Regions from separate parts of the Pectobacterium sp. HCp5_1 genome, predicted to be linked through region 1. Evidence: predicted binding sites of a transcription regulator. Region 1 holds the regulator's gene; each other region holds the start of a gene.

Region 1 (4,810 bases):
TGAAAGCCCCTGCACAAAAGTTAAGATAGTAGCTGAACATCCGGCGGAAGCGGGCCGTGTAGCGTGTGGAAAGTCGTGGCCAGTTCTGCTGAAAGCGAGCGTGCCAGGCCATTAAGGTACGATCGTAATCAGCACCGAAATTATGCCAGTCTTCCATCACCATGTAAGGCTCACTTGCCTGCGCAATATGCTGTATGGAGGGAATACAGCCGTTGGGGAAGATGTATTTATGAATCCAGGGATCAATGTGCGGATTGGTCTTATTGGCCCCGATGGTATGTAGCAGAAACAGTCCATCGGGTTTTAGATTACGCCGCACGACGCGGAAATAATTGTCATAGTTGCGTGGCCCGACGTGTTCAAACATACCAACTGACACCACGCGATCGAATTGCCGATCGAGATCGCGGTAATCCTGTAGTTCAATGGTGACGTTCAGATCCTGACAACGTCGCTGCGCCAGCACCTGTTGTTCTCTGGAAATAGTGATGCCGTACACTGAAACGCCGTAGTGGCGTGCCGCGAATTCGGCCAGTCCGCCCCAGCCACAGCCGATATCCAGCAGCGTCATCCCTGATGTTAACTGGAGCTTTTCGCAGATCATGGCGAGTTTATCTTCCTGCGCCTGTTCCAGCGTCTGTGCCTGTTTCCAATAGGCGCAGGAGTATTGCATATAGGGATCCAGCATCAGGGTAAAGAGGTCGTTACCTAAATCGTAATGCGCTTTACCGACAACCTGAGCACGTTGGCGGGATTGTAAATTTGTGACGCGGGAGAGGGCGACGCGCGTCAGGTCGTGCAGACGGCGGGGCAGCCTGGCATCCAACCCCGCACGCAGGACGCGATGGGAAAACATATCCAGCCGTTCACACTCCCACCATTCATCCATGTAGCTTTCTCCCAGCCCCAGCGATCCCTCACGTAGGATGCGTTTAAAGAAATTGGGGTTGGTCACGCGGATGTCAAAAGGGCGAGTGCCGTTGATGGTGATATCCGCGCTGGCCAGCATGTCTTGCACGATGTGGAACCAGGGCGCGGTATTAGGATCCCATTCTTCTGTATAAGGTAAACCCATCATGTCTCCTTAACTTTATGTAAAAGTATCGTAAAACACATCAGGACAACACTTATCGCAGCCGAGGTATCGGCTGTCACCAGAGAAAATGAAACACGGTATTAAATTTAAAACTGCTTCAACCAGCATACAAGAGAATTGGCTGAAGCAGAGAGGAGAAGCAGTAGGAATAAGAAAATCGTCTGTACAGAATGGCTGCGGCTAGCGGCGATAGTCGAGGTAAGGGCCGTCTGCAACCGAGCGGCGTTCAATCAACGTCGGGTGCACTTCAATGACGTGTGCATCTTCCCGCTTACTGGTAATGCGATCCAGCAGCATCGCGAAAGCGGACTGACCCAGACGCTCCTTTGGCTGGTGGATGGTGGTCAGCGCAGGCGTAAAGAAACGCGCGTGGCGCACGTTGTCATAACCGATCACCGAAATATCCTGCGGCACACGCAGACCCAGTTCGTCAGCCGCACAGATAGCCCCCATCGCCATAATATCGCCGCCGCAGAATACGGCCGTTGGACGCTGTTTCTGTGCGAGGATCTGATGCATGGCTTTGTAGCCGGATTCCGGTTCGAAATCGCCCCGAACTACCCATTCGTCGCGTACGGTGATGTCGGCTTCCTTCAATGCTTTCAAAAAGCCGAGGTAGCGCCCGCTGCCGGTGTTGCGTTCTTGAGTGCCGGGGATGGCACCGATATCCCGATGGCCGCGTTCAATCAGGTAGCGACCTGCCATATAACCGCCTTCAAAGGCGTTATCGATAATCGTATCGGTAAAATCGCTGTGCATCTGTCCCCAGTCCATCACGACCATCGGAATGCTGCGATAATCTTCCAACATCGACAACAGCTCTGGTGGGTATTCAGCGCACATTACCAGCAGGCCATCGACGCGTTTTTGCGCCAGCATGGAAAGATAGGCGCGCTGTTTGCCGATGTCGTTATGCGAATTACACAGCACCAGCGTGTAGCCTTTGGCATAGCAGCTGTTTTCAACGGCTTCAATGATTTCGGCGAAATAGGGGGCTTCGCTGGATGTGGCCAGCAAACCGATAGATTTAGTGTGATTAACTTTGAGGCTGCGGGCGACGGCGCTGGGCGAATAGTGCAATTCTTTAATTGCCGCCCTGACGGCTGCCTTAGTCTCTTCGGCGACGAAACGTGTTTTATTGATCACGTGCGATACGGTTGTGGTGGAAACGCCAGCACGTTTTGCCACATCTTTAATCGTTGCCATCTAAAAATGACTCCTGAACTTACCTGTTACAGACGTAAGTATATTGTTAATCGTTTGCCTACGTTTAATGTTCTTCTTCTAAGCTAAAAAACAGGATTTCAGAAGGAGAATGCCGAATGTTATACCGAAGGGATCTGGGTTGACGTTTTTCGACTGATACGCAGCGCTTTCATAAACAGCGGATTGTGTCCGATTTATCATGAAAGTGAAAGGGCTAATTTATACTATTAGTGATGCATTCGTCCGAGATTTTTCGCTACAATTATGAAAGAATCGTAATAACCCTATTATTTGTGGCTTTTACTACCTAAACGGGTTTGGCTGTGAACGGTGGTGTCTTTTCAGATGAAGCTTTCAGATAAAATTCGTTCGTTAATAAGGAGTAATTCATGGATACAGATCTGAAGATGTCTTTGCTGACAACTGTTGGCTCGTTGGCTGTGATCATCGCGTTTAGTTTTATTGCGGTGCTGAACTAACCGAACGGTGCCTCTGGGCGGGTTAGGTATTCAGACACGTTGATGTTACATAAAACGTGTCTGAATCGCTTTATACCCGTCATATTTCAAGTTGCATGTGCGTTGGCTTCGTTCACTCACCCGAATCACTTACTTGAGTAAGTTCATCGGGATTCCTTCGCTTGCCGCCTTCCTGAAACTCGAATTATTTAGGGTATACCAGATATAACCTGTCTCTTAACGAATCGTCTGCGGTGTCACCACGCGACGTGCGCCAACGTAGTGTTCCTGCCAATAATCTTCACTCAGCTTGCTGATACGAATATCTGAGCCTGTACGCGGCGACTGAATAAATTTTCCTTCACCCAGATAAACCCCGACGTGATCGGCTGCGCCACGATTATTGATGCGGAAGAAGACCAGATCGCCACTTTCCAGCTCGCTCTTTTTAATCGGAGCGGCGTCACGCAGGTGATACATTTCGTTTGCGGTGCGTGGAATTTGGATCTTAACGACATCTTTGTAGGCGTAATAAACCAGTCCGCTACAGTCGAATCCGGTAAAGGGAGACGAACCGCCCCAGTGATAAGGCTTACCTATCTGGCTCATCAACTTATTCATTGCGGTCGTTTTGGCATGCTGATAGCGTTTTTTATGTGCTGCACTTAGCGCCATTCCTTTTTCTGTCGGCGCTGGATTTTTATCCGCTTTCCCCTTGAGTGCGCTCTTCTTCAGTCCGGTTTTGACTCTGGCTTGTGCGGTGGTTTGTTTCTCTTCTTCAGGCTTCAGCTTTTTAAGATTTTTTTTCACGAGCGCGGGCGTGCTGCTTTGCGTCCGTGACAGCTTTTTTTCTGTCACTTTGCTCGGGGTGCGGGATTTGGTTTTATTGCTGACGGCGGTAGGTTCTGGTTTTTTGCTTTTGATCGGCGTCGGTGACTTAGCATTACCCTTTGTTTGGCGGCTTTTCTTATTCGTTTCTACCACGGCGCTTTTCTTTGGCGCAGAATGCGGGGTATGCGGCGCAGCCTGAACGATGTTCAGGGATAGATTACTGAAAAATAATATAAAAAGGGTAATAAATAAGCGCATAATAACAGTGACCGAACATAATCCTTAACTCGCTCAATCTGCACAGTATTCCTGAAAACGGCGTCATAAAAAAGTGGGCATGGTCGCTTTATTCATACAGAATAGTGAAAAAACGTTAATAGTTATTTTTTCGATTGATTTATCAGCGTTTTCTGGCGTTGATTTCATCAATGATGAATACCTTCAGGAAAAAATAACCCTACAAAAAATGGCGTTTTTTTGTGGCTAGTGGCATCGGTACAATATCACTGAGTCAATGTCGCTGTCGTAGCACCTCTGACGGCGGCTCATGGCTAGCGTTTTGGACGTTAGCCATCCTATAGAATTAAGGAAGCAAGAAGATGACGACACCGACAATTGAAAAAATTCAGCGCCAAATTGCTGAAAACCCGATTCTGCTGTACATGAAAGGCTCCCCGAAATTGCCAAGCTGCGGCTTTTCCGCACAGACTGTTCAGGCGTTGTCTGCCTGTGGCGAACGTTTTGCGTATGTTGATATTTTGCAGAACCCAGACATTCGTGCTGAGCTGCCGAAATACGCGAACTGGCCGACATTCCCACAGCTGTGGGTTGATGGTGAGCTGATTGGCGGTTGTGATATCGTGGTTGAAATGTTTCAGCGCGGTGAACTGCAGCCGCTGATCAAAGAAACTGCAGACAAATACAAAGCGCAGCAGGCCGATCAAGAGTAATGCTTTCGTCTGGCGTGATGACGATGTCAAATGTTGTTACGCTGCGAGCGTAAATCCTGCCAACGGGTGCCTTTATGGCACCCGTTTTTTGATCTCAGCCTTTTCAGTCTTCGGCTGACGCGTCTTCCAGTGAATTTTCTTCCAGTGCAATCGGCCATCCGCCCAGACGTTTCCAGCGGTTAACCAACTCACAGAACAGCAATGCCGTCTGGTTGGTGTCATACAGCGCGGAGTGCGCCTGGCTGGAATCAAACGCAATACCGGCGGTA
Region 2 (4,810 bases), on a different contig from region 1:
GCCATCGGGTTCGCCGGGTTCGCGAGCCTGAGGAGCGGCATTACGGATCGCGTTACAAATCCGCTCCCGTTCGGATGGCGGTACGCTGGCGAGCGCGAAGCGTCGCGGCCCCGCCAGCTTGGGGATAAAAGCGAATCCCCCTTCACGCGCTAGCTCAATGATGGCATCGTTGTTGAGCTCTGGCAGCGTTTTCATAAGAACTCCTGCCGTACCTCCACACCTACCGTTTCCCACGACTGCATGACGATATCTGCAACGGTGTGGTTAAAACGTTGAGCGGCATGTTGAATGGTGTGGCGCGCGAAAATTTCGAAATCCGCATTTTGCGGCAGTGCTTTATCACACAGCGTGTCGTACCAGATGCGACCCGCTTTTTCCCAGGAATGGCCGCCCAGTGCAATGGCTGTTAGATAGAATGCCCGGTTGGGAATGCCTGAATTCAGGTGCACACCGCCGTTGTCTTCACGCGTGTTCACATACTCACTCATGTGAGAGGGCTGGGGGTCGATACCGAGTAGCTCATCGTCATACGCGGTACCCGGATGAGACATCGATCGCAGCCCCATGCCGTGAATACCATCGGCCAGAAGCTTGTCACCGATAAGCCAATCGGCCTGCTCGGCGGTTTGCCCCAAATGATACTGCTTGACCATGGAACCAAAGACATCGGACAGCGATTCATTTAGCGCACCGGACTGGCGGAAATAGATCAGCCCCGCTTCGTTTTCGGTGATGCCGTGCGTGAGTTCGTGCGCGACCACATCAAGCGCAATCGTGAAGCGATTAAAGATTTTGCCGTCGCCATCTCCAAACACCATCTGCTGCCCGTTCCAGAAAGCATTCTGGTAATCCTGACCGTAATGTACGGTGCCAGCCAGCGGCAGTCCCTCGGCATCCAGCGAGTTACGTTGGAAAATTTTCCAGAAGAAATCGTAAGTGACGCCCAGATAGTTATAGGCCTCATCGACGGCGATATCACCGTTGCTGGGTTGGCCTTCAGCGCGCACCAGCTTGCCGGGCAGCAGCTGTTGCTGTTCAGCATCGTGAATGTTGCGATTTGCCTGCCCCGCGGCTAATTTCTCATGGGGTTCCGGGCGTGGATTATGGCTGACCATTAATGACTGAACGTGCATCAGCGTTTGTTGCGCGCAGTGGCGCTGCTCGTCTGTGCCGTTTGCAATAATGCGATGCAAAATGTAAGGGGGGATCACGCTACAAATCGGTCTGGACTTCATACCTCATCTCCTTGAAAACGCTCATCAGGGGTAACACAGACGATCAACAAAGCTCACTGCCTTTTTATCCCATCCGCGTCACCGCGCAGAGGCTGATAACCCGTGCGGTGAAAACGGTGAATATAAATTAGTGAGCAGGGAATGAGTATAGTTCAGATGCCGGGGGTAAGAATGGGGGATCGCCGTTGTTTTCGGACAAATCCCCATTCGCGCATTTTATGCCGATCGCGTTATTTTTGCGTCGGGGATGAGGATTTTCGCCGCTTTTTCGCGGAATTTTGATTCGGAGCCAGTGTCGTGACCTGGCTTTCTACCCAGCCGTCCTGCAAACGGGTTTTCAGCGTTTCGCCAGGGGAAATTTGCGCGACGTTTTTCAGCACTTTACCATCTGGGGCGGTGGTGACGTTATAGCCACGCGCCAGCGTCGCCAGTGGGCTAACGCCTTCCAGTCGCGAACAGGCGATGCCTAGCTTTTGCTTGTTCTGATTCAACTGACGTTCTACTGCGCTTTGCATCTGATAGCTCAACTGCTGTAAACGCTGCTGCGCACGATGAATGCGGGTTTGCGGCTGCTGTTGCATCAGGCGCTGTTGTAAGCGTTCACTTCGGCGTGAGGTCTGCCGAAGCTGCTGCTGCATGGCGTCATCCAACCGCTGACGCAGTTTAACCAGCTGTGCCTGCTGACGCGCCAGTCGCAGCTGCGGATGCTGCTGCTGTAAACGGTGGTGCAGACGGGTAAATTCCCGATTGCGTTGGGCAAGGTAATAGTCCATCGCCATTTCCAGACGCTGGCGCTGGGACTGTATCTGACGCAAGAGCTCCAGTTGGTTACGACTCACTAACTCGGCAGCGGCCGACGGCGTGGGTGCGCGCAGGTCACCGACGAAATCGGCGATGGTGACATCGGTCTCATGGCCGACGGCACTGACGATAGGAATGCAGCTGGCGAAGATGGCGCGGGCGACCCGTTCGTCATTAAAGCTCCACAGATCTTCCAGCGAACCGCCGCCGCGCCCGACGATTAATACGTCACACTCATCCCGCTGGTTAGCCAGCTCAATAGCGCGAACAATCTGTAGCGGCGCTTCCGCGCCTTGCACCGACGTGGGATACACGATCACCGGCAGCGACGGATCGCGGCGCTGCAACACCTGCAAAATATCGTGCAGGGCGGCACCGCTGGCTGACGTAATCACGCCGACCTGTTTGGCGGGAGAGGGCAGAACCTGCTTAAACTGCTGGTCGAACAGCCCTTCGGCAGCGAGGCGCTGCTTGAGCTGTTCAAACTGCTGCTGTAGCAGGCCATCGCCAGCGGGCTGCATGCTTTCCGCTAGTAGCTGATAGTCGCCGCGAGGTTCATATAGCGTGATGCTCGCCCGAATCAGCACTTGCTGACCGTTTTGCGGGCGGAACGTCACTCTGCGGTTGCTGGTGCGGAACATCGCACAGCGCACCTGCGCACGTTCGTCTTTCAGCGTGAAATACCAATGGCCGGATGAGGGCTGAGATAGGTTGGAGATTTCGCCGGAGAGCCAAATCTGGCCCATTTCCATTTCCAACAGTTGTCTAACCGTCTGATTCAGGCGGCTAACGGTAAAAATTGCAGAGGAGGGAAATTGAGACATTGTGAGCCAGATCAAATTTTAAAACAGTCACTTAATTGATCGATACTACCTACCTGAAAAAGGTAATCAAGCATTTTAGTAAAATAATGCTGGAGGCAACCGATTACGCTCTGTATAATGCCACGGCAATATTTTATCTATTCTTACATCCACCTTGGTGAGATATTGCCCATGCTACGTATCGCTAAAGAAGCACTGACGTTTGACGACGTCCTCCTGATTCCCGCTCATTCTACTGTTCTGCCTAACACTGCCGATCTGTCCACGCAGTTGACGAAAAACATTCGCCTGAATATCCCTATGCTGTCCGCAGCGATGGATACCGTTACCGAATCCGGTCTGGCCATTGCGCTGGCGCAGGAAGGCGGTCTGGGCTTTATTCACAAAAATATGTCCATTGAGCGTCAGGCTGAAGAAGTTAGCCGCGTGAAAAAACACGAAAGTGGCGTTGTGGTTGATCCACAAACCGTGACGCCAGAAACGACGCTGCGTGAAATGAAAGAGCTGACCGAGCGCAACGGCTTCGCTGGCTACCCAGTTGTGGCAAAAGACAACGAGCTGGTTGGTATCATCACCGGTCGTGACGTGCGTTTTGTTACCGATTTGGAAAAACCAGTTAGCGCATTCATGACGCCAAAAGAGCGTCTGGTCACCGTCAAAGAAGGCGAAGCGCGTGATGTCGTGCTGCAAAAAATGCACGAAAAACGCGTCGAAAAAGCGCTGGTGATCGACGACCAATTCCACCTGATCGGCATGATCACGGTAAAAGACTTCCAGAAAGCAGAACGTAAACCGAACGCGTGTAAAGACGAACACGGTCGCCTGCGCGTAGGCGCGGCGGTTGGCGCAGGTGCGGGTAACGAAGAGCGTGTTGATGCGCTGGTTGCCGCAGGCGTTGACGTCCTGCTGATCGACTCCTCACACGGCCATTCCGAAGGCGTATTGCAGCGCATTCGTGAAACACGTGCGAAATACCCGAACCTCGAAATCATCGGCGGCAACGTGGCAACGGGCGCAGGTGCAAAAGCGCTGGTTGAAGCGGGCGTTAGTGCAGTGAAAGTGGGTATCGGCCCTGGCTCTATCTGTACGACCCGTATCGTGACTGGCGTGGGCGTACCGCAGATTACGGCTATCTCTGATGCGGTTGAAGCGCTGGAAGGCACGGGCATTCCGGTCATCGCCGATGGCGGTATCCGCTTCTCAGGCGACATCGCTAAAGCCATCGCAGCTGGCGCGGCGTGTGTCATGGTCGGTTCCATGCTGGCGGGTACGGAAGAATCCCCAGGTGAAATCGAACTGTATCAGGGGCGTTCATTCAAATCTTATCGCGGCATGGGTTCACTGGGCGCAATGTCCAAAGGTTCATCAGACCGTTATTTCCAGACCGATAACGCCGCCGACAAACTGGTGCCGGAAGGTATCGAAGGCCGCGTAGCCTATAAAGGCCGCCTGAAAGAGATCGTTCACCAGCAGATGGGCGGCTTGCGCTCTTGCATGGGTCTGACCGGTTGCGCGACTATCGATGCACTGCGCACGCAGGCTGAGTTTGTACGCATCAGCGGCGCGGGCATTCAGGAAAGCCACGTTCACGACGTTACCATTACTAAAGAGTCACCGAACTACCGTATGGGTTCATAAGGTGATTTAACGCAATAAACCCTGTACTATTTCGCGCCGCTCTGCCTTTACATAAGGCGGAGCGGTTAGCTGGGTTTACTTTTCGCTTTTGTCTTTTGCTTTTTGGAACATGCTCCTCATGACTCAAAACATTCATCAACACCGCATTCTTATTCTGGATTTCGGCTCGCAGTACACGCAGCTGGTTGCTCGTCGCGTGCGTGAACTGGGCGTTTACTGTGAACTGTGGGCATGGGATGTCACGGAAGCACAGATTCGCGGGTTTAATCCGAACGGGATCATCCTGTCAGGCGGCCCGGAAAGCACCACCGA
Region 3 (4,810 bases), on a different contig from region 1:
CCAGCTGGTTCGCCGCTTGTACATCTTCCGTTTTCAGGCGGTTAACTTCACGCGCCATATCAAACAGTACCGAATAGGCTTCCGGCGTGTTGAAATCGTCGTCCATCGCTTCGCGGAAACGGGCTTCAAACTCGTCACCGCCGTGCGCCGCAGCGCCGGCATCCGTTCCACGCAGCGCCGTATACAGACGATCCAGCGCCGCACGCGCCTGTTTCAGGTTGTCTTCGCTGTAGTTCAGTTGGCTGCGGTAGTGGCCTGACATCAGGAAGTAGCGCACGGTTTCCGGATCGTAATACGCCAGCACGTCGCGTACGGTGAAGAAATTGTTGAGCGACTTTGACATCTTCTCGCGGTCAACCATCACCATGCCGGAGTGCATCCAGTAATTCACATACGAGCCGTCATGTGCACAACTGGACTGCGCGATCTCGTTTTCGTGGTGCGGGAACATCAAATCGGAACCGCCGCCGTGAATATCAAAATGCGTGCCCAGCTGTTTGCAGTTCATGGCAGAACATTCGATGTGCCAGCCAGGGCGCCCTTCTCCCCACGGAGAGGACCAGTGCGGCTCACCCGGCTTGGACATTTTCCACAGCACGAAATCCATCGGGTTACGCTTCACTTCGGTAATTTCAACGCGCGCGCCAGCCTGCAACTGATCCAGATCCTGACGAGACAGCACACCGTAGCCAGGCGCGGTATCAACGGAGAACATCACATCGCCATTACTCGCGACATAGGCGTGGCGACGGGCAATCAGCGTTTCCACCATTTCGATGATGTCGGCAATATGGTGCGTCGCACGCGGCTCGGCATCCGGACGCAGAATATTCAATGCATCAAAATCGGCGTGCATCTCTGCGATCATGCGGGTCGTCAGTTGGTCACTGGTTTCCCCATTCTCGATCGCACGTTTAATAATTTTGTCGTCAATATCGGTGACATTACGCACATATTTCAGTGAATATCCCAGATACCGTAAATACCGCGCCACCACATCAAACGCCACGAAAGTACGCCCGTGACCGATATGACACAGGTCATAAACGGTGATGCCACACACATACATTCCCACCTGACCGGCGTGGATAGGTTTAAATTCCTCTTTTTGGCGACTCAGCGTATTAAAAATCTTTAGCATCAGGGCGTTCCAGTGTTTTTATAAAAAATGGTTTTCACAAAAAAATGGTTTCAAAGAAATGGTTTTCACAGCCGCAGTTAGCGTCAGTAACATCAATGCATTTAGGGTTGACACCCAACGGCGTATTGAAACCTGAACCCTACTGTATTGCAAGGTTAATAAGAAGAGGGAATCAGCGAGAAAGGATAAAAATGAAATGGCCCGGAAAATCCGGGCCATTTCACATCATTGGCGGTGACTGACAAAAGCAATCCGCCGACAAAAAACCATTAACGCCAGCGCGGATTGGACATCACAGAATATTTTCCGCTACCGAGCAGGGCAATCGCGATACCCGCAAAGAAGAACACCGCCGTGCCTTCAACACCCCAGGCACCGGTTTTGGCCAGCGTGACAAAACCTTCAGGGTGAACCAGTAAGGTTGCGACGACCATGGTAAAGGAGAAGATCAGCGCAGAAGGACGTGTAAGAATCCCGAGAATCATCAGAATCGGGGTGATGACTTCTCCAACATAGACACCGTAACCAACAAAAGCAGGGAGTCCTGCCGAGGTCAGCATGCCTTCAATGGCACCGATTCCACCGTGTACCTTATGCCAGCCGTGAAACAGCATCAAAATGCTGAAAGATACGCGCAAAAACAGTTTGCCAAAATCCGGTTTGTCTAATAAACGATTAACACTATCCAGAATACCCAGCATAGTTCACCTATCTCTTTAGAGTTATTTATGAAGAATAAGAATTACTCTCAGATTAATCTGAGCCATAAAAAAAGAACACGTTGATTACGCAAAACATTGATCTGGGGCAACAAAAATCTCATTCAAATTAATTAACTATTATTTGAATTTTTGATCAATTTATTTGTTTTTAAAAGTCCCTATTGCCTGATTAACACCTTATTGCGCACTATTCTTAAGCGCACATATTATTTGAGGCCTACCAAAATCAGAGTAGTAAACCTTTTTATACGATTTTCTCATCCATCCAACCGCCAACAGCGGTGCAGTAAGCGCGAAGTACTGACTCAATCGACCAGTTATGCTATAACAGCGCTCTTGTTGTTCACCGCCTTTAGTGAACAGCACTCTTAATCACTAAGGCTATCTAGGGTTCATTATTATGATTACGCTTCATACCAACCACGGCGATATCGTTATTAATACGTTTGCAGACAAAGCGCCGGTTACCGTAGAAAACTTCCTGAACTACTGTCGCAGCGGTTTTTATGACAACACGATTTTTCACCGCGTGATTAATGGTTTTATGATTCAGGGCGGCGGCTTCGCTCCCGGCATGGATCAGAAAGAAACCAATGCGACAATCAAAAATGAAGCCAACAACGGCCTGAAAAATACCCGTGGCACGCTGGCGATGGCACGTACCAACGATCCGCACTCTGCAACTGCACAGTTCTTTATCAACCTCGTTGATAACGACTTCCTGAACTTCCGTTCAGAGCGTGCCGATGGCTGGGGCTACTGCGTATTCGCTGAAGTCACCGAAGGCATGGACGTCGTTGATAAAATCAAAGGCGTGGCTACCGGCCGCAGCGGCATGCATCAGGACGTACCGAAAGAAGACGTGGTGATTACCCACGTAACGGTTAGCGAATAATCTGACCTGCATGGCAACGCTGTTCATTGCCGATCTGCATTTAAGTGTTCATGAACCGGCGATTACCGCCGGTTTTCTGCGTTTTTTACGCCATGATGCGATTCATGCCGATGCGCTGTACATTCTTGGCGATCTGTTCGATGCCTGGATTGGTGACGACGATCCCCAGCCATTGCATGCGACTGTCGCCGAGGAACTGCATGCCTTACATCAGCGCGGCGTTCCCTGCTATTTCGTCCACGGCAACCGTGATTTCCTGATCGGTAAGCGTTTCGCCCAACAAAGCGGAATAACGCTGCTGCCGACGGAAACGGCGCTCGATCTCTACGGCCAGAAGATCCTCATTCTGCATGGCGATACCCTGTGCACTGACGATCAGCATTACCAGCAATTCCGCCGTCGGGTACACAACCCATTCATTCAGCGACTCTTCCTGCTATTACCACTGTCATTACGGATGAAAATTGCGGCGAAGATGCGGGCAACCAGCCAGCACGAAAACCAGAAAAAGTCGCAGCAGATTATGGATGTCAATCACGACGCCGTACTTGAACGCTTACGGCATTATCAGGTGAAGACGATGATCCACGGCCACACGCACCGGCCGGCTATTCATCAGGTCGATCTCGGCGAATCTTCTGGTCGTCGTGCCGTTCTGGGTGCCTGGCATGAAGAAGGGTCGATGATTAAGGTCACACCACAAAATATCGAACTGATTTCCTTCCCATTTTAATGCGTTTCCTGACATTGACTTAACGGTCTCTCACCTTATTCCCCCAGCATTTCCGCATACGCAACCGTTTTCCTCGCCATAATGGCGTGATATGCTCTACGCCCTCAACGCCAGACCCTCCCTGTCTGGCCGACGCGAACGCGTCACGAACACGTACAATCACAGGAGCGTTACAGGCATGTCATCCAACGTTGCCCCGGCTAAAATTGCCATCGTCATGGGTTCAAAGAGTGACTGGGCCACCATGCAGTTTGCTGCGGAAATCCTCACCACGCTGAACATTCCTTTTCATACCGAAGTCGTTTCCGCACACCGGACGCCGGATAAGCTGTTCAGCTTTGCTGAGCAAGCGGCACAGAACGGTTTTGATGTGATTATCGCGGGCGCAGGCGGCGCAGCACACCTGCCGGGTATGTTGGCAGCGAAAACGCTGGTTCCCGTGCTTGGCGTGCCGGTACAAAGCTCAACGCTGAGCGGTGTAGACAGCCTGTATTCCATCGTCCAAATGCCTCGCGGTATTCCGGTCGGCACGTTGGCCATTGGCAAAGCGGGCGCAGCGAATGCAGCCCTGCTGGCCGCACAAATTCTCGCCCTGCATGACAATGGCATCGCCACCCGACTGGCAGACTGGCGTCAGGCGCAAACCGATGATGTGCTCTCTCATCCCGATCCGCGGGAGGAGGCATGAAACCGGTCTGCGTATTAGGCAATGGTCAGTTGGGCAGAATGCTGCGTCAGGCTGGTGAACCGCTAGGTATTGCGGTTTACCCAGTGGGTCTGGATGCAGAGCCGGAGTCGGTTCCGTTTCATAACAGCGTCATTACCGCCGAGATCGAACGCTGGCCGGAAACCGCCCTCACCCGCGAGTTGGCTGAGCACACGGCGTTTGCAAACCGCGATATTTTCCCACGTCTGGCCGATCGCCTGACGCAAAAGCAACTGCTGGACTCGTTGAATCTGGCAACCGCCCCGTGGCAACTGCTGGCGAGCGCCGATGAATGGCCACACGTCTTCGCCTCATTGGGTGAATTAGCGATCGTTAAACGTCGCGTCGGCGGTTACGACGGTCGTGGACAGTGGCGCTTGCGCGATGGCGAACAGCAAACACTGCCCGCTGACTGCTACGGCGAATGTATCGTTGAGCAAGGCATTAACTTTTCCGGCGAAGTCTCGCTGGTGGGTGCCCGCAATACGCACGGCAAATGTGTGTTCTACCCGCTCACTCACAACCTGCATCAGGATGGTATTCTGCGCACCAGCGTGGCTTTCCCTCAACCCGATCCGCAGTTGCAGCAGCAGGCTGAACAGATGCTGTCCGC
Region 4 (4,810 bases), on a different contig from region 1:
GCCCGCCCAGCGCAACCTGCATGAATTCCAGCGTCGCACCGGAAACCGTAAACACCATCGTGCCCATCGCAATCGCGACAGCAAATTTCAGCGACACCAGACCGGACGCATCGTTCATCAGCGCTTCGCCCTGCAAAATGCCCATCAGCTTTTTCGGAATACGATCTTCACCCACGATACCAGACAGCGCGACGGCATCCGTTGGCGACAGCACGGCGGCCAGCGCGAAGGCCGCAATCAGCGGCATGCCCGGCACCATCCAGTAGATGAAATAGCCGATGCCCACCACGGTAATCAGGACCAGAACCAGCGCCAGACCAATAATTTCTCGACCGTGTCTCAGGAACTCACGCGTCGGCGTTTTCCAGCCGTCGGCAAACAGCAGCGGCGGAATGAAGAGCACCATAAACAGCTCGGGATTGAAATCAACGTGCAAACCAAAATGGGGCCAGGCAAGGATGGCACCAAGCGCGATTTGCATTAAAGGCAGAGGGATTTGAAAAGGTAAAATGCGGGTAATCACCCCAGACAGAGATACAACCAGGGTCAAAATAAGAATCGTAAAAAATATTTCCATGCTTTCCTTAGACGTACTCCTAAATCAAAAAATTCTGCCTGCTAGCGAGCAGACTGCTCTTCCATATTTAACGCATTTAGCTCGGTATGAAAATGGATTTCTGGTCGAAATCAAAATTAATAACAATATTGATTATCACACAAGTAACATCAACCCAACGCCAATAAAAAGACACATAAAATCGCATTTAGCGTGGGAAATGATAAGAAGGGAAGGAGGAAGGAAAGACGAGGAATGACAGACCTTCTGGACGGCACCAGAAGGTCTATTGGAAAGAATTACAGCGCCCAGCCGCCAGCGTAGAACACCACCAGCGCGACAGCAATCACCACGGTGCCGATGTTCAGTTTACGCCATTCGCCGGAGAAGATGCGGCCTAATACCAGCGCGCCAAAGCCCAGCATGATACCGGTCACGATGTTACAGGTCAGCACGATGAATACGGCACAGACCAAACCGGACATGGCATCGACGAAGTCATCAAAGTTCAGTTTGGAGACGTTGCCCAGCATCAGCAGGCCGACGTACATCAGCGCGGGTGCGGTGGCATAGCCAGGCACCAGATACGCTAACGGAGACACAAACAGCAGCAGCAGGAACAGGACGCCGACAACGGTTGCCGTTAAGCCTGTTTTACCACCGGCTGCCGTACCCGCTGCGGATTCGATGTAAACCGCTGCCGGAGACGTCCCGACCAGGCTGGAGAAAATGCTGCTCACGGAGTCTGCGGTCAGGGCTTTACCACCGTTGATGATTTGTCCGTCTTTATCCAGCAGATTAGCCTGTCCGGCTACCGCGCGGATCGTACCCGTGGCATCGAACACGGCGGTCATCACCAGCGCCAGCACGCTCGGCAGAACCATCGGCTGCAATGCGCCCATGATATCCAGACTGAAGATCAGCGACGAACCGTCAGCCGCCGTCAGGCTTGGCAGCGCAAAGAAGCCAGCGTATTTTACATTCGGGTCAAAAATCAGCCCCAGAATAGAGATCGCGATGATAACCAGCAGAATACCACCCGGTACGCGACGCTTCTCTAAACCGATAGTCGCTGCCAGCCCCAGCAGGGACATAATGACAGGGAAAGAAGTGAAATCACCCAGCGCGACTGGCAGGCCGTCAATCGGGTTTTTTACCACCAGACCGACACCGTTGGCGGCAATAATCAGCAGGAACAGACCGATACCAATCCCCGTACCATGCGCCACACCTATCGGCAGGTTACGCAAGATCCAGGAGCGGATGCCTGTGACGGAAATGATGGTGAACAGCACACCCATCAGGAAGATCGCTCCCAGCGCCACAGGAATGCTGATTTGTTGCCCCAGCACCAGACTGAACGCGGTGAATGCCGTCAGCGAAATCGCACAGCCAATCGCCATTGGCAGATTGGCCCACAATCCCATCAGCAGCGATCCCAGCCCGGCAACCAGACAGGTTGCAACGAACACGGCTGCCGGCGGGAAGCCGGCCTTGCCCAGCATACTCGGCACCACAATCACGGAGTAAACCATCGCCAGGAACGTCGTCAGGCCAGCTAACACTTCCTGACGCACGTTACTGCCGCGCTGTGTAATTTTGAAAAAAGCATCAAGCGAGCCTTGTGAGCCTGCCTGACGGGTGGTGTTTGACATGGTGGTATCCCCTGAAATGCCATTATTATTTAAGATCGATTCTGACGGTTCCCGCGGCCTTGCTCCGCGAATGCACCAGCATCGCTGGCGCATCATGAACCGTATATACCCGTCATTCTTCAAGCTGCACGTGTGTTGGCTGCGTTCAGTCACCCGAATCACTTACTCAAGTAAGCTCATCGGGATTAAATGAGAGACATCCTGTCTCTCACCGAAGGCCAGCCTTTGGCTGGTCAAATTCGTTCCCGACGAATTTGTCCCTCGCTTGCCGCCTTCCTGCAACTCGAATTATTTAGGCTATAGCCCCGCACGCAAACGATTAACTCGCTGGATGCAAAGCTGGAAAACGTTGCTATATCAAGACACTGCTGTATCAAAAACAGGCTGAGCTAAAACAAGCTGGATAAGACGGTGTCAGGCAATGTGAAGCGCGTGATTATCCCGCTTCACCCGCGCTTATTTCAACTGCTAATCGAGACAATTTACCTATCTCACGTCATCTGTCCGATAACGAAGCGCACAGCCAGTACAGGTAATGCTCAATCAGGCCACTCGCTGAAAATGGGTCAGTATGAAGAAAAAGCAGAAAGGGTTCTTAGACGGAAATCAAAACAGCGGTTTACTCCTCACAAACTGATCGTTCATTTTTTTGTGATTCGCATCACAAAAAAGTTGACCACCCGTATCAGTGCGAGTATTCTTAAAAACGTGAACAGCATCACAGAAAACAAATCAACTAACAACGAGGAAATGACCATGAAACTGCTGAACAAAATCATCGCTATGTTTGAAAACATCAACATCAACTTTGGTACTTTCAACCAATAATTATTTAAGAATCGTGGGGATAAAAAAGATGCGCGTTGTCCGCAAAATCAATCAAATATTAAAAGCGTTGGGCAAAACCTATCGCGGTGTTAACCCCCACGCTATCTTCCGTTAATCGTACTCAAGTACGTTAACCACCCTAAAATGGCTGCCATCCGGTAGCCATTTTTGTTTCCGGTATTCTCTGAGTTTCACGGCGCGACATACGGATGATGCTGACGCCAATGCTCGGCGATATCCTGACGGCGGCAAATCCATACTCGCTCATGCTGTTGAACGTAATCCAGAAAACGCTGTAACGCCCGAAAACGGCCTGGCCGCCCTAGCAAACGACAGTGCATCCCGATGGATAGCATTTTAGGTGCAGTTTCACCTTCCTCGTAGAGCACATCAAAGCTGTCTTTCAGATAGGTGAAAAACTGATCTCCGCTGTTAAACCCCTGTGGTGAGGCAAAACGCATATCATTAGTCTCCAGCGTATATGGCACGATCAGATGCGGCTGCACCTCACCATTGCTTTTTTTGACCGGCATCCAGAATGGTAGATCGTCACCGTAGTAGTCGCTGTCGTACCAAAAGTTCCCACTATCGACGACCAACTGGCGGGTATTGGGACTGTCGCGGCCGGTATACCAGCCAAGCGGAGCCTGACCAAATAACGTCGTCAGCACAGTAATGGCTTTATGCATGTGCTCGCGTTCAGCGTCGATATCCATATGCTGGTAATGAATCCAGCGCCAACCGTGGCTCACCACATCATAGTTAGCCGATTTGATCGCCTCGACCACCGCGGGGTTGCGCGCCAATGCCATTGCCACACCGAATACCGTCAACGGCAACCCGCGACGCTGAAACTCATTATGGATACGCCAAAAACCGGCACGTGATCCATATTCATACAGCGAATCCATCGACATATGACGATCGGTATAACTCGCCGCACCAATAATATCGGACAGAAATTGCTCGGATCCGGCGTCACCATGTAAGACGTTATTTTCCGCACCTTCCTCGTAGTTCAATACAAACTGCACGGCAATGCGTGCATTTTCAGGCCAGTTAGCATGCGGGGGCTGTCCCGCATATCCAATCAGGTCACGCGGATAATCGCTCTCAATGCCGTACATCGTTGCAGCAGGTGCTGTGATCATGTCCTTCCCTTCTTTCAACGCAGCGTACTAAACATGCCGCTCAGCGGCTTGGCAATCGGGTAATCCAGATCACCCTGTTTACTGGTCGTCAATCCCAGTGCCGACAATGACTCAATCAGCTTGACGGCAGCACTGACGCCGTCGATCACAGGAATCGACAGTTCTTGCGTCAGTTCCTGCGCCAGATCGGCCATTCCACCACACCCAAGTACAATCGCTCCCACGCCATCCTGACGCAGAGACTGTATACAATATTCACGCACCTTGTTCTGTGCGATCCCGCTATCCTGTTCCAGCGCAAGCACCGGCAGATCGATCGCGTGCAGTGCAGCACAGTGATGTTCAAAGCCATAACGCTGTAGTAAATGGCGGGCGATGATGACGGTGCGCGGTAATGTGGTAACAATCGAGAAACGCGTTGCCACCAGCGTCGCCATATGCATGGCAGCTTCGGCGATGCCGATGACCGGCTTGCTGGCCACTTCACGGGCCGCGAGCAGGCCTGGGTCGCCAAAGCAGGCAATAATGTGCCCGTCAACGCCCTGCGCTTTCCCCAGCTTCACCTGTTCCAACACGCCAATCGCGGCTATCGCTTCGTCAAAATGCCCCTCAATAGACGG

What was found. The regulator PurR, encoded in region 1, represses purine synthesis genes. The targets are predictions, from matches to a motif close to CANGCAAACGTTTGCNTG.
Positions count from the first base shown of each region.
Region 2: guaB (IMP dehydrogenase) is a predicted target of PurR. The motif match lies at 2,953-2,970, and genes of this name have one in related genera.
Region 3: purE (5-(carboxyamino)imidazole ribonucleotide mutase) is a predicted target of PurR. The motif match lies at 3,549-3,566, and genes of this name have one in related genera.
Region 4: Q3A88_RS06665 (NCS2 family permease) is a predicted target of PurR. The motif match lies at 2,426-2,443, and genes of this name have one in related genera.

Region 1 is NZ_JAUMIO010000004.1:209,529-214,338, forward strand. It holds gene cfa (cyclopropane fatty acyl phospholipid synthase) at 1-1,075, opposite strand, end outside; gene purR (HTH-type transcriptional repressor PurR) at 1,277-2,302, opposite strand; gene Q3A88_RS05115 (YnhF family membrane protein) at 2,692-2,781, shown strand; gene Q3A88_RS05120 (C40 family peptidase) at 2,998-3,849, opposite strand; gene Q3A88_RS05125 (Grx4 family monothiol glutaredoxin) at 4,191-4,541, shown strand; gene rnt (ribonuclease T) at 4,645-4,810, opposite strand, start outside.
Region 2 is NZ_JAUMIO010000011.1:19,385-24,194, reverse strand. It holds gene Q3A88_RS09975 (protealysin inhibitor emfourin) at 1-195, opposite strand, end outside; gene Q3A88_RS09970 (M4 family metallopeptidase) at 192-1,235, opposite strand; gene xseA (exodeoxyribonuclease VII large subunit) at 1,466-2,860, opposite strand; gene guaB (IMP dehydrogenase) at 3,032-4,498, shown strand; gene guaA (glutamine-hydrolyzing GMP synthase) at 4,617-4,810, shown strand, end outside.
Region 3 is NZ_JAUMIO010000002.1:232,263-237,072, forward strand. It holds gene cysS (cysteine--tRNA ligase) at 1-1,141, opposite strand, end outside; gene Q3A88_RS02620 (DoxX family protein) at 1,411-1,842, opposite strand; gene ppiB (peptidylprolyl isomerase B) at 2,264-2,758, shown strand; gene lpxH (UDP-2,3-diacylglucosamine diphosphatase) at 2,769-3,491, shown strand; gene purE (5-(carboxyamino)imidazole ribonucleotide mutase) at 3,670-4,179, shown strand; gene purK (5-(carboxyamino)imidazole ribonucleotide synthase) at 4,176-4,810, shown strand, end outside.
Region 4 is NZ_JAUMIO010000006.1:70,878-75,687, forward strand. It holds gene Q3A88_RS06660 (Na+/H+ antiporter) at 1-577, opposite strand, end outside; gene Q3A88_RS06665 (NCS2 family permease) at 856-2,211, opposite strand; gene Q3A88_RS06670 (hypothetical protein) at 2,623-3,039, shown strand; gene puuE (allantoinase PuuE) at 3,231-4,190, opposite strand; gene Q3A88_RS06680 (aspartate/glutamate racemase family protein) at 4,205-4,810, opposite strand, start outside.